One region of the Sellimonas catena genome, then DNA from elsewhere that is predicted to be linked to it. Evidence: predicted binding sites of a transcription regulator. Region 1 holds the regulator's gene; each other region holds the start of a gene.
What was found. The regulator Rex, encoded in region 1, represses fermentation and respiration genes when NADH is low (regulators of the CRP and FNR family bind a similar motif). The targets are predictions, from matches to a motif close to ATTGTTAANTANTTAACAAT.

Region 1 (3,322 bases):
TGAGGCGTAAAGATCAGGCTGCTTCCCGCTGCTTTTAGATATGTGTTTCTTCTTTCTTCTTCCATTCCGGAAATTAGATTCAGGCCATCCGCATCCATCACGCAGTATTTTCTGTGCGTGCCCAGATACACGAGCAGATGTTCTATTATCATACCGGCCTGTATATCCGTCCCCAGTCCACATCCGGCGCAGATCACATCCGCCCAGTTCAGAAGTTCCTCCAGCTGGTTTTCCAGATCCTCTCCGTAAGGCGTTATGACTGCTTCCGGCAGGGTTGCCTGAAGTACTTCCCGGTTGGATTCCGGCGTCAGTATACGTACCAGTCCGCTTCCCATCCGGTATGCCGCCTTCGCGGAAAGAATCGCGGCGCCTGCCATGCCCTGGCTTCCGGTAATCATCAGCACTTTTCCGTAAGTTCCTTTATGTGCATCGTCTTTTCGCTGCGGACAGAGCCTTCCTACGTCCTTTCTTTCATAAGTCAGATACCGTGTTCCTTCCACGCCGCCGCGCAGATAAATTCCGATATCTTCCACACAGACCTTTCCGGCGCAGAAAGCTCCCGGATACAGAACCATCCCTGCCTTCTGGTATGCAAATGTCACCGTCAGATCCGCGCGAAATGCCGTCCCCAGAATCTCTCCGTTCCCCGCATCAATTCCGGACGGAATATCCACCGCTATTTTCGCTGCGTCCAGTCTGTTCATCTGCTCCAGAATCCCCGCGTAGCGCCCTTCGACCGGCCTGCTCAGTCCGATACCAAATACAGCATCAAATACAGCGGTGTAGCTCTCCTCCGGGATCTCCCGCCTGACAGTTCCTCCGACCGCCTTGAAAATCTGAATCTGTGTCTTTGTCTCTTCGGTACAATGGTCCGGATTCCCAACCAGTACGACGGTCACGCCGTACCCTTTTTCCAGAAGCAGTCTTCCCACTGCAAACCCGTCGCCCCCGTTGTTTCCGCTTCCGCACACAATCAGGCTTTTCGACAGGTTAAGCCTCTCCCTTTCGGCTGCCTCTACCACTTTCAGAGCCGCCCGTTCCATCAGGACAAGAGACGGAATCCCGATCGTCCCAATCGTGTATGCATCCGCTGCTTTCATTGTCCTGCCATCAATGATATATTTCATCTTTACCGCTCCTTTCCCCGCTTTCATTCCGGGATACAGAAAAAAGACGCGGAGTCCCGCATCTGTTGTACGAATCTCTCACGTCCTTCTTTTCTCTTATTTTTTCTTCTGATGTTTTTCCTCATAGCGGAGTACATTGTAGGAGAGCCGCATCAGACTCTCGGAAAGATGTACGTTTTCCACAACAACATTATCCGGAAGATTCAGATCCGTATGCGCAAAATTCCAGATTGCACGGATACCGTTTTCCACGAGCATATTGGCTACTGCCACCGCCTTCGTCTTCGGTATCGTCAGAATCGCAATTTCAATGTCATTATTCCTGATGAAACTTTTCAGCTCGTCCATCATACGGATCTCGATTCCGCGGACCGTAACACCTGCCAAAGTCGGGTTGACATCAAACAGACCCTTCAGCATAAATCCGCTGCGCTCAAAAGCGGTATAGTTTGCCAGCGCCTGTCCAAGGTTTCCGGCTCCGATAATAATCATATTATGTTCTCTGTCCAGCCCCAGGATCTTTCCAATCTCCGAGTGCAAATATTTCACATTATATCCATACCCCTGCTGACCAAAACCGCCGAAATTATTCAAATCCTGGCGGATCTGGGAAGCAGTGACTTTCATGCGTTTGCTCAAGTCGTTGGAGGAAATGCGCTCTACACCGTCTTCCAGTAATTCTCCCAAGTATCTGTAGTATCGAGGCAGTCTTCTGATAACTGCCTGAGAAATTCCTCTTCCTTCCACTTTTAGCACCTTCCTGTTCTTTTCAATACTTTTATTATATGTAATACTTGAAATAAAGTCAAACTTATTATGGGATTTTATGTTGTATTTTGTACAAATTCCGTTATAATGAATACGGTACTTTTGTTTTATCAGAGGAGGATACTATGATACTTGCATGTCACAATCTGGAAAAATCGTTTGGGGACCAGGTCATTGTAAGACATGGCTCTTTTCATATAGAGGATCACGAGAAAGCGGCTCTGACAGGTTTAAACGGTGCCGGAAAATCTACCATTTTGAAAATGATTACCGGAGAGATTCCGGCAGATTCCGGGGATATTATTCTCGCAAAAGGGAAACAGCTCGGGTATCTTTCCCAGCATCCCATGACGGACAGCACACGTACAGTCTATGAGGAAATGCAGACTTCCAAACAGTATCTGATCGATATGGAAAGCCAGATCCGCAAAATTGAGGCGGAGCTTCAGACTTTATCCGGATCTCATCTGGAGGACAGGCTTGCCGCTTATCACAATCTGACTTCCCGGTTTGAACGGGAAAACGGCTATGCCTATCAAAGTGAAATCACCGGAGTCCTGAAGGGACTGGGATTTACAGAAGAAGATTTTGAAAAGCCGGTCGCTTCCCTTTCCGGAGGGCAGCGAACCCGTGTTTCTCTGGGAAAACTTCTGCTTACCAAACCGGATATTCTGCTTCTGGATGAGCCGACCAATCATCTTGATCTGCATTCGATTGCATGGCTTGAGACCTATCTTCTGAACTACCCCGGAGCGGTCCTGATTGTCTCCCACGACCGGTATTTTTTGAACAGGGTCGTTACAAAGATCATTGAAATCGAAGCCGGCACGCTCACTATGTATCTTGGTAACTATCAGGAGTTTGCGAAGAAAAAACAGATGCTCCGGGATGCAAGGCTGAAAGAATACCTTAACCAGCAGCAGGAAATCAAGCATCAGGAAGCGGTCATTGAAAAACTTCGTTCCTTCAACCGGGAAAAATCCATCAAACGGGCCGAGAGCCGGGAAAAGATGCTTGCAAAGATTGAGCGGATTGAAAAGCCGGTTGAGCTTGCTTCAGATATGCATTTAAAGCTGGAGCCTTCTGTTGTCAGCGGAAATGATGTGCTCCGTGTTGATCACCTCAGCAAAGCTTTCCCGAATCAGACGCTCTTTGAAGACATCAGCTTTGAAATCAAACGTGGAGAACACGTTGCGATTATCGGGGACAATGGTACCGGAAAGACGACACTTCTGAAAATCCTGAATGAAGTCATTCCTGCGGATTCCGGAACTTTCACCCTTGGCTCCAATGTCACTATCGGTTACTACGACCAGGAACACCATGTCCTTCACATGGACAAAACGGTTTTTGATGAGATCTCGGACGATTATCCGTCCCTTACGAATACCCAGATCCGGAATATGCTTGCAGCCTTTCTCTTCACC
Region 2 (3,322 bases), on a different contig from region 1:
TCGTTCCGGTCCGTTTCACGGCCCGCTCGATCGCGCCTTTGACCGCCTCGTGCATCGGGGCCGGCGCGTGGTAGGAAATCGGGGAAACGGAGTAAGTATAGCCTCCCTCTTCACAGATCTCCTTCAGATATGCAAACATCTTCGTCTCGATCTCTTTCATAACTTCCGCATGCTGATCCCGGATCTCCAGCTGGAATGTGCAGGTACCCGGCACCACATTGACAGAATTCGGTGTCACCCGGATCGTCCCCACCGTCGCTACGGTGTATGGGTTGCCGCAGGCCTTCACGGTCTTCGGCACTTCTGCGATAAACTGCGATGCTGCTACAAGGGCATCCTTTCTGTCCTCCATCATCGTACTTCCTGCGTGGTTTGCCTCGCCTGTGATAGTCACCTCGTACCGGCTCACGCCTGCAATGGAGGATACGATTCCTACCGGAATCTGGTTTTTATCAAGGGTTCCTCCCTGCTCAATGTGAAGCTCGATAAAGCAGTGAATGGACTTCGGATCCCGTTTTGCCTCCGGAATACGTTCAATGTCAATTCCGCAGCTTTCAAAGACTTCCCGTCTCGTTCTTCCGTCCATATCCAGATCATCCGGACTGATATCCAGCTTTTCTCCGCAGATGGCGCTGCTTCCCGTCAGGCCGCTTCCAAATCGGAAGCCTTCCTCATCGGTAAAGACGATGACTTCCAGCGGATGGCGGAGCATCTGTCCCGCCGCTTTGAGTGTCTCACATACGGCAAGCCCTCCCATACATCCGACTGCTCCATCGTACTTTCCTCCGTCCGGCACCGTGTCCAGGTGGGAGCCGACAAGAATCGCCGGCAGTGACGGATCGGATCCTTCCATGCGGGCAATCAGGTTGCCTGCCTCGTCCACCCGTGTCGGAATTCCAAGTTTTTCAAACCAGCTCCGGAAAAGTGCTCTTCCTCTTTTATCCTCTTCGGAGTATGCCATTCTTGTAAAAGTGCCGTCCGGCTTTGCACCGCACTGATAGATTTCGTCCAGATGTTCCATGACTTTTTTTACATCAACTTCCACGTAATCCCTTCCTTTCCGGCTCTTCCTTATGAGATCAGTATAGATAATTATTTAACAAATTACATCGGCGGAAGATGATAAAAAAAAGATGGCAGTTTATCCAGATTGGATAAACTGCCTAAAAGCATCTTCTTCTTTTACTTTTTGTTGTAATTTTCTATCATTTTGCAGACGACCAGTCCGATCCGGACGGCAAGCATCTCATTGGCATTGTCAAAATCCATGCCCGTGATCCGGGCGATCTTCTCGATCCGGTAGGCCGCGGTCTTGTAATGGACGTAAAGCTCCTGCGCGGTCTTGGAAAGATTCTGATTATTTTTCAGATACGATTTCAGTGTAATAATCAGATCCTCCTGCTGCGGCTTCTTATATTGAAGCAGCTTCTGCAGTGACTCCGGTATATATTCCATAAGCGTCTGCGGATCATCCAGCTGGCAGAGAAGCTTAAAGATTCCAAAATCGGAAAACATCATGACAGAAGCATCCCCGTCGCCGGAAATATCTCCTGCGATGTCGATGAAGGAGAGCGCATCGTCCGCCTCCTTGTAGGATTCCGGAAGGTTTTCAATCCCCTTTACGATCCTTCCGACGCCCGCCCGGACGCTTAAATTCTTATTCTGATACTTCATCTCCGCCTGCACTCGGCTGAGGATTTCCTGCATCTCTTTTCTGCATTCCGCCTGGGTTTTCGTCGGATCTGCCTCCTTGATGGCAACAATCTTATCCAGATCCCGGTGAATCTTCAGATCCGGAAGACACCTTCTGACCGCTTCCTCGAGACAACTGACATGCATCAGCTTTTCATTGATGTCTTTCTGTGAATGTCCCTCATTTTTTGTGCCAAAAACAATCACCCGGTAAGTTCCGTCCTTGTCCATCTGAAGAAGTCCTGCGCTTTTCTCCATCTCCGCCTCGGACGTTACCTTGCCGTTGAGAATATTATTCAGGATATCATTCTGGAACTTCTTCTCCAGTTCCTGGATGGCGAACTGTCTGGAAAACTCGTACTGAAGCGCCACAATGGCATTTTCGATAGCAATGCAGTCCATCTTTGTAAACGGTGCTGTTCTCTCCGTCACTACCAGATACATCTGAACACCCACATTGAGCCGGATCCGGATCAGATACTGCACTTCCTCGCCTTCCTGTCTCCAGTACTGATAGTTGGTCAGCACTTCCGGATCATAGTCCTGAAGATTTTCAAGAAACTCCAGATCTTTTGTCTCACCCGACGTAGACGCATAGCAGGTCCGGTTCTGGTTGTAGAGAGCCACCGGATTACGGATCAGCTTTTCCAGCATGTCGAGGATGTCCCGGATCATACTGTCTGAGCCGCTGTTTCCAAGAGTCAGCGCCGTAAAGTTGTCGTGGGTCGTCTTGAAATACTTTAACTGCGTGACTTCCTCATTGAACAGATGCTCCATAACGATGGCCAGAATCTTCTGAAACGAGATTCCGAACGGAACATCCAGAAGCGGGATCTGGTTTTTCCTTGCGTACTCCTGTAAAAGCTGGATCTTTCTGTCCGCCTGCTCCACAAGACGTCCCCTCTTTACGATCAGCCCGCTGATTTTCTTTTTCCGGAATTCTGAAATGTAATTCTCAAACTCTTCTATGCTGCAGGATTTGAATGCATAAAGTCCCGTAAGCAGAAGTTCACCTCCGTTGATAAACTTGACGATATCCGGTGCTTCGATAATCGTTACCCCTTTGATTTCATTTTTCAGGCCCTGCTCCCCGCAAAGCAGTTTCATCTCTCTGCACTCTTCCGTCCGCAGGAGATCTTCTACTGTAAATCCCATGATTCCTCATCCGTTTCTTTTTCGTAATATCTACAGTATAGCATGCTTTCACCAGTCATGAAATACCCTGCTTCCCCTTCTGTCCACTCCCCGGAACAATGGTTGCAAAAAGCCGCGCCACAGAACATCCTGCAGCGCGGCCGGTGTGGCTTGGGTATTTTTCTGCTATGCTTATGCAAGCAGCTTTTCGGCAAGCTCTGTCATAATCGTGGAAGCTTTTGCAAAATCGCTGTATTTTGTAAATTCTACCGGGCAGTGGCTTCTTCCTTCTTTGCTCGGTACAAAGAGCATCACTGTCGGAAGCACCTGACCGATTTCCAGTGCGTCATGTCCTGCACCACTTGGAAGATATTTGTAGCTGTATCCATGTTCCTTGCAGCTTTCTTCCATGATGCCGAGCATGTCTTTGGAAAGGTCAACCGGTGTGATAACCAGTTTGGTTTCGATATCGTAGCTTCCGCCCATTGCCTTTACC
Region 3 (3,322 bases), on a different contig from region 1:
TTGTCAAAATGCTTGAAAATGCCTCGAAGTACCGGATTCAAGGGAAAAATGCCGAAGTGGCAAATCGTTACATTTGGTTGCATAAGTATGGCAAATCGTTGCATTTAAAAGATAAAAAAGGAGTTTCAAAAAAATGATAAAAATACTGTTTGTATGCCACGGTAATATTTGCCGCAGCACAATGTCTGAATACGTTATGAAATACCTGGTGTCCGAGGCGGGACTTTCGGACCAGTTTTACATTGATTCCGCTGCCACCAGCAGAGAGGAGATCGGCAATCCGGTTCATCCGGGCACTCAGAGGAAGCTGCGTGAGGTCGGTATTCCATGTGGAGGCCACCGGGCCCGCCAGATGAGACGGGAGGAGTACGAGGAGTTTGACTACCTGATCGGTATGGATTCGTGGAATATCCGCAATATTAACCGGATCATCGGAAATGGCGATCCGGAGGGCAAGGTATGCCGGCTTCTGGATTTTACCGGTCGGGCAGGGGAGGACATTGCCGACCCATGGTACACGGGTAATTTTGATGCGACCTACCGGGATGTGAGGGAAGGGTGCGAAGCGCTCCTTGCTCAGATCATGGAGAGCGGAAGAATCAGATAGAAAATCGACAGTGTGTTGGACAGGAAAAGGCATACAAAAAAAGCGTACAGGAAGCAGCGATACTTTGTTAAAAAAATGACTAAATAATAAATCGAAATTGTCTGAATTTCTGTGCAGATCGATAAAAATGCGCTTTCCTGCGTTAAATAAGAAAACTTTTTGGTTGATTTCATTGACTTATCATGTATAATGGTAAAAGGGAGTAAAGAGGCTTTACTTTCTGTAAAATAATGAAAGAAAAGAGGTTTGATGTGAGATGGCAGAAATGAATTTAAGCAAATACGGCATCACAGGCACGACGGAAATTGTACATAACCCTTCTTATGAATTATTATTCGAAGAAGAAACCAAACCGGGTCTGGAAGGTTTTGAAAAGGGACAGGTAAGTGAACTGGGTGCTGTCAATGTCATGACTGGTGAATACACAGGGCGTTCTCCAAAAGACAAGTTCATCGTAGTTGATGAGAATTCCAAAGATACAGTATGGTGGACCTCTGATGAATACAAAAATGACAACCATCCTGCTACACAGGAAGCATGGGAAACAGTAAAGAAGATTGCGCTTGACGAACTTTCCGGCAAGAAGCTTTACGTTGTAGATGCATTCTGCGGTGCAAACAAGGATACACGGATGGCAATCCGTTTTATCATGGAAGTAGCATGGCAGGCACACTTTGTTACAAATATGTTCATCCAGCCTACGAAAGAGGAGCTTGAAAATTTCGAGCCTGACTTCATCGTATATAATGCGTCCAAGGCAAAAGTAGAAAATTATAAAGAGCTTGGACTGAATTCTGAAACAGCCGTTATGTTCAATATCACAAGCCGTGAACAGGTTATCGTAAATACATGGTACGGCGGAGAAATGAAGAAAGGTATGTTCTCCATGATGAACTACTACCTTCCGTTAAAGGGCATTGCTTCCATGCACTGCTCTGCAAATACGGATATGAACGGAGAGAACACAGCTATCTTCTTCGGACTTTCCGGAACAGGTAAGACGACACTTTCCACAGATCCGAAACGTCTTCTGATCGGTGATGATGAGCACGGATGGGATGACAATGGTATCTTCAACTTCGAAGGTGGATGCTATGCGAAGGTCATTAATCTGGATAAAGAATCTGAGCCGGATATCTACAATGCAATCAAGAGAAACGCTCTTCTTGAGAACGTAACTCTGGATGCAGACGGAAAGATCGATTTTGCGGATAAGAGCGTAACAGAAAATACACGTGTATCTTACCCGATCGACCACATTGAAAAGATCGTACGTCCGGTTTCCGCAGCACCGGCTGCAAAGGAAGTTATCTTCCTTTCCGCAGACGCGTTTGGAGTACTTCCTCCGGTTTCCATTCTGACACCGGAACAGACACAGTACTACTTCCTGTCAGGATTTACTGCAAAGCTTGCAGGTACAGAACGTGGTATCACAGAGCCGACACCTACATTCTCCGCATGCTTTGGACAGGCATTCCTGGAGCTGCATCCGACAAAATATGCGGAAGAGCTCGTAAAGAGAATGGAACAGAGCGGAGCAAAAGCTTACCTTGTTAACACAGGATGGAATGGAACAGGAAAGCGTATCTCCATCAAAGATACCCGCGGTATCATCGATGCGATCTTAAGCGGTGATATTTTAAAAGCACCGACAAAGAAGATCCCGTACTTCAATATTGAAGTACCGACAGAACTTCCGGGTGTAGACACAAATATTCTGGACCCTCGTGATACATACGCTGATGTTTCCGAGTGGGAGACAAAAGCAAAGGATCTTGCTCAGAGATTCATCAAGAACTTCCAGAAATACGAAGGAAACGAAGCAGGAAAAGCACTTGTTTCTGCAGGACCGCAGGTATAAGAAGGCAAAGAAATCTGCCGGGTGTGACAGTTGTCGCACCCGGTTCTTTTCACCCCTTTTTCAGATTCATATTTTCTGAGAGAATTTGTTTCTGAGTTCTTTACATTACAGGTAAAATCCGTTAAGATAAGAAGATGTCGAAGTAAGTCACGAAGAGGGGAAACGTATGCTGTATGTAAAGCCGCATTTCTATGATCAATTTCAATGTATTGCAGATCGCTGCCCGGACACCTGTTGTGCCGGATGGCAGATCATGATCGATGAGGAGTCTCTTTTGAAATACAGCCGGGTAGAAGGTGGTTTCGGAAACCGGCTTATGACATCCATTGATTGGGAAGAGGGAGCATTCCTGCAGTTTGACGGGAGATGCAGCTGTCTGAATGAGAAGAATCTCTGTGATCTATACGAGGAGCTTGGCGAGGAGTATCTTTGCAGTACCTGCAGGATGTATCCGAGACATGTGGAGGAGTATGAGGACGTCAGAGAGTGGTCATTGTCCCTTTCCTGTCCCGAGGCGGCGAGGATGATTCTTGAGTGTGAGGAGCCGCTTACCTTTCTGACGGAGGAGACCGGGGAGAGCGAGCCGGAGCCGGACGAATCTTTTGATTTCTTATTATATTCCAGTTTAAATGAGATAAGGGAAATCCTGTTCAGGATGATACAAAACCGCGAAGAGGCGGCAGAGGTCCGGATGAAGCGTTGCCTGACGGCAGGAAAGGTCTGCCAGAAAGCGCTGGAAGAGGGAGGACTTTTCGGAATTGAGGAGGAGCTGGAGCAGATCCGGCAGGAAGCGTGCGGGGGAGAGCCTCTCGGATTTGAAGCAAAGTCCGCTTTCCTGAGAGAACTTTTTGAAA
Region 4 (3,322 bases), on a different contig from region 1:
AATACTCCCGGCTCCATGTTCTCTGCCCAGATCCTCGGCTTTTTTCAAAAAACTGCCGGCTGTTCCGCGCCTTTTGTAATCGCTGTGTGTCGCGATTCTGTGAATGACGACATAGTCCGCATCCGGTCCCGTCAGCCATTCTCCTTTCTCTATCTTTTCATATGTACTCTCTCCTTCAGGAGAAAGCACCGCTGTACCGATCAGTCTCCCCTCTTCTTCTGCCACGTAGCTCTGTCTCTTCCGGATATCTCCCAGAAGAACTTCTTTGTTTGGATAGCCATCCTGCCACTGATTGATCCCGCTCTCTTTAAAAAGCTTCTGGGCCATCCTGATAATTTCCATGACCTGTTTCAGATCCTCCTTTTTTGTTTCTCTGATTACCATATTTCGTCCCCCTTTTGTGTCTTTCCATTTTATCACGTTTTTCCTCCGGATAAAACCAGTCTTTCTAAAGGTCCCGGCCGAAATAAATACGCCGGACCCGCAAGGTCCGGCGTGTGTAAATTCATAATCATTTACTGATAATCGAAGATATCGATCCATTTCATAAGGAAATCTTGTTCCATCGTATGTTTCTTTGTAAGCTGTGCTGCCGCAACGATCGGAAGCCACTGCTGTACGTACTGTTTTGCCGTATCGCTCTTCCTGCAGAACAGATCCATGTATTTGTCAGCGAGCTTCTGATCCTTCAGTGCAAACAGAAGGTAGGTCATGGCTGCATCCGCACTTGCGTTTCCCTGTGTGGCATGAGCCCAGTCAACCACATAGAGGGATCCGTCTTCTCCTACGATCACGTTGCTTGGATTGAAATCACCATGGCATACTTTGTGATGCTTTGGCATGCTGTCCAGTCTTGTCAGGAGTTCATATCTGGTCGTAGCATCCACCACATCTTTCAGACTGTTGATCTGGCGGTTCAGTTTGTCTTTGAGTTTTCCTAAAAGCGGTGCTGTCTTGCTGTGAATCTCAAGCTGAAGATCCACAAACTGCTCCATGTACTCGTCCATCTTATCCGGATTTTCCTGCATCAGCTCTTCGAGTGTCTTTCCCTCTTTATAATCAATGACAAGTGCCCATTTTCCATCAATTTCATTTACACTTTTTACCTTTGGAATATTTAACCCTGTCGCCTCGACTCTTGCCTGATTGAGCGCTTCATTAAATACATCTTCCTTTGGATGAGATGGTTCAAAAACTTTCGCGATCCCCTCGTCGCAACGGTATACTTTTTTGTATGGGCGTTCTACGATTACATTTTCCAGTTTCATAAGATTACCTCCTGTCTGTCAAAACTGATCTTCGATTTATCCTTATTATACCATAACATTCTTATATTGGTAAATTTTTTAACAAACTTTTCGTTATTTTATATATTGACTGCACATTTTATACGATTTTTTTACAAAATATGCAAGGTGCGCAATTCCTGCCACACCTTGCATATGAAGTACGAATATCATTTAGTTGCCGTAGTAGGATTTCAGGTAAAGCTCTTTGATTTCGCTCATCAGCGGGTATCTCGGGTTTGCTCCTGTACACTGGTCATTGAATGCCTGTTCTACCATTTCGTCCAGTGTAGCGAGGAAGTCTTCTTCCTTGATGCCCCATTCTTTGATCGTTTTCGGAATTCCGATTGCTTTCTTTAATTCTTCCAGTTTTTCACAGAATAATTCTACTGTCTCTGCATCATCTTTGCCGCAGATTCCTGCAAATCTTGCCGCCTCAGCATATCTTGCCTGAGCGTGCGGATACTGGTACTGTGAGAATGTTCCCATCTTAACCGGTACTTCTGCAGCATTGTAGCGGATTACGTTTGTCAGAAGCAGCGCATTTGCCACACCGTGCGGAATGTGGTGGAACGCACCAAGTTTGTGAGCCATGGAGTGGTTCAGTCCAAGGAATGCGTTGGCGAATGCCATACCTGCCATACAGGAAGCGTTTGCCATCTTCTCTCTCGCAATCGGGTCTGCTGCTCCCTTTTCGTAAGCTGCCGGAAGGTAATCAAATACTGTCTTGATTGCCTTTAATGCAAGACCGTCTGTATATTCTGTAGCCATGATGGATACATATGCCTCGATCGCATGTGTCATAACGTCGATACCGGATGCACTTGTCAGTCCTTTCGGCTGTGTCATCATGTTGTCAACATCAACGATCGCCATGTTTGGAAGTAATTCGTAGTCAGCCAGAGGCCATTTTACACCTGTGTCAGCGTCTGTGATGATCGCGAACGGTGTCACCTCGGAACCTGTACCTGAAGAAGTCGGGATTGCTACAAAGTAAGCTTTCTCTCCCATCTTAGGGAATTTGTAAACTCTCTTCCGGATATCCATGAAGTCCATAGCCATGTCTTCAAAGTTTGCTTCCGGATGTTCATACATTACCCACATGATCTTTGCTGCGTCCATTGCGGATCCGCCGCCGAGTGCGATAATTGTATCCGGCTCGAATGCTCTCATCTGGTCTGTACCTTTGAGTGCGCACTGTAAAGTCGGGTCAGGTGCCACTTCGTAGAAGCATGTATGCTGAATTCCCATCTCATCGAGTTTCTCTTCGATCGGTTTTACATAACCATTTTTGTATAAGAATGTATCAGTAACGATAAATGCTTTCTTCTTGTGCATCTCTGTTCCGAGCTCGTCGAGAGCCACCGGCATACATCCTTTTTTAAAGTAAACTTTTTCAGGTGTTCTGAACCAAAGCATATTCTCTCTCCTCTCGGCAACTGTCTTAATGTTGATCAGATGTTTCACTCCTACGTTTTCGGATACGGAGTTGCCTCCCCAGGATCCACATCCAAGTGTCAGAGATGGAGCAAGTTTGAAGTTGTATAAATCACCGATACCACCCTGGGAAGAAGGTGTGTTGATCAGGATACGGCAGGTCTTCATTGCTGCAGCATGTTTAGCCATTTTTTCTTTCTCTGCTGTATTGATGTACAGGGAAGAAGTATGTCCATATCCACCGTCTGCAACAAGCTGCTCTGCCTTTGCGATAGCCTCGTCAAATGTCTTCGCTTTATACATTGCAAGTACCGGAGAAAGTTTCTCATGAGCAAATTCTTCAGAGATATCTACGGATTCTACTTCACCGATCAGGATCTTTGTATTTTCAGGAACGTCTACTCCTGCAAGTTTTGCAATTGTGAATGCGCTCTGTCCTACGATCTTCGCATTCAGGGCACCGTTGATAATGATCGTTTTTCTTACTTTTTCGATCTCATCCTTCTTTAAGAAGTAGCATCCGCGATAAGCGAATTCTTTCTTTACTTCTTCGTATACACTCTCCAGAACAGTTACGGACTGTTCAGAAGCACAGATCA

Region 2: Selli1_RS03220 (Zn-dependent hydrolase) is a predicted target of Rex. The motif match lies at 1,085-1,104, and genes of this name have one in related genera.
Region 3: pckA (phosphoenolpyruvate carboxykinase (ATP)) is a predicted target of Rex. The motif match lies at 671-690, and genes of this name have one in related genera.
Region 4: Selli1_RS07850 (phosphotransferase family protein) is a predicted target of Rex. The motif match lies at 1,335-1,354, and genes of this name have one in related genera.

Annotation. Positions count from the first base shown of each region.
Region 1 is NZ_BSBO01000007.1:31,976-35,297, reverse strand. Features, by position in the region: gene Selli1_RS04635 (NAD(P)H-hydrate dehydratase) at 1-1,127, opposite strand, end outside; gene Selli1_RS04630 (redox-sensing transcriptional repressor Rex) at 1,224-1,874, opposite strand; gene abc-f (ribosomal protection-like ABC-F family protein) at 2,021-3,322, shown strand, end outside.
Region 2 is NZ_BSBO01000004.1:110,069-113,390, forward strand. Features, by position in the region: gene Selli1_RS03220 (Zn-dependent hydrolase) at 1-1,045, opposite strand, end outside; gene Selli1_RS03225 (PucR family transcriptional regulator) at 1,183-2,847, opposite strand; gene Selli1_RS03230 (M20 family metallo-hydrolase) at 3,019-3,322, opposite strand, start outside.
Region 3 is NZ_BSBO01000001.1:103,370-106,691, reverse strand. Features, by position in the region: gene Selli1_RS00550 (low molecular weight protein-tyrosine-phosphatase) at 134-607, shown strand; gene pckA (phosphoenolpyruvate carboxykinase (ATP)) at 864-2,468, shown strand; gene fliB (flagellin lysine-N-methylase) at 2,635-3,322, shown strand, end outside.
Region 4 is NZ_BSBO01000014.1:20,564-23,885, forward strand. Features, by position in the region: gene Selli1_RS07845 (GNAT family N-acetyltransferase) at 1-384, opposite strand, end outside; gene Selli1_RS07850 (phosphotransferase family protein) at 516-1,268, opposite strand; gene adhE (bifunctional acetaldehyde-CoA/alcohol dehydrogenase) at 1,461-3,322, opposite strand, start outside.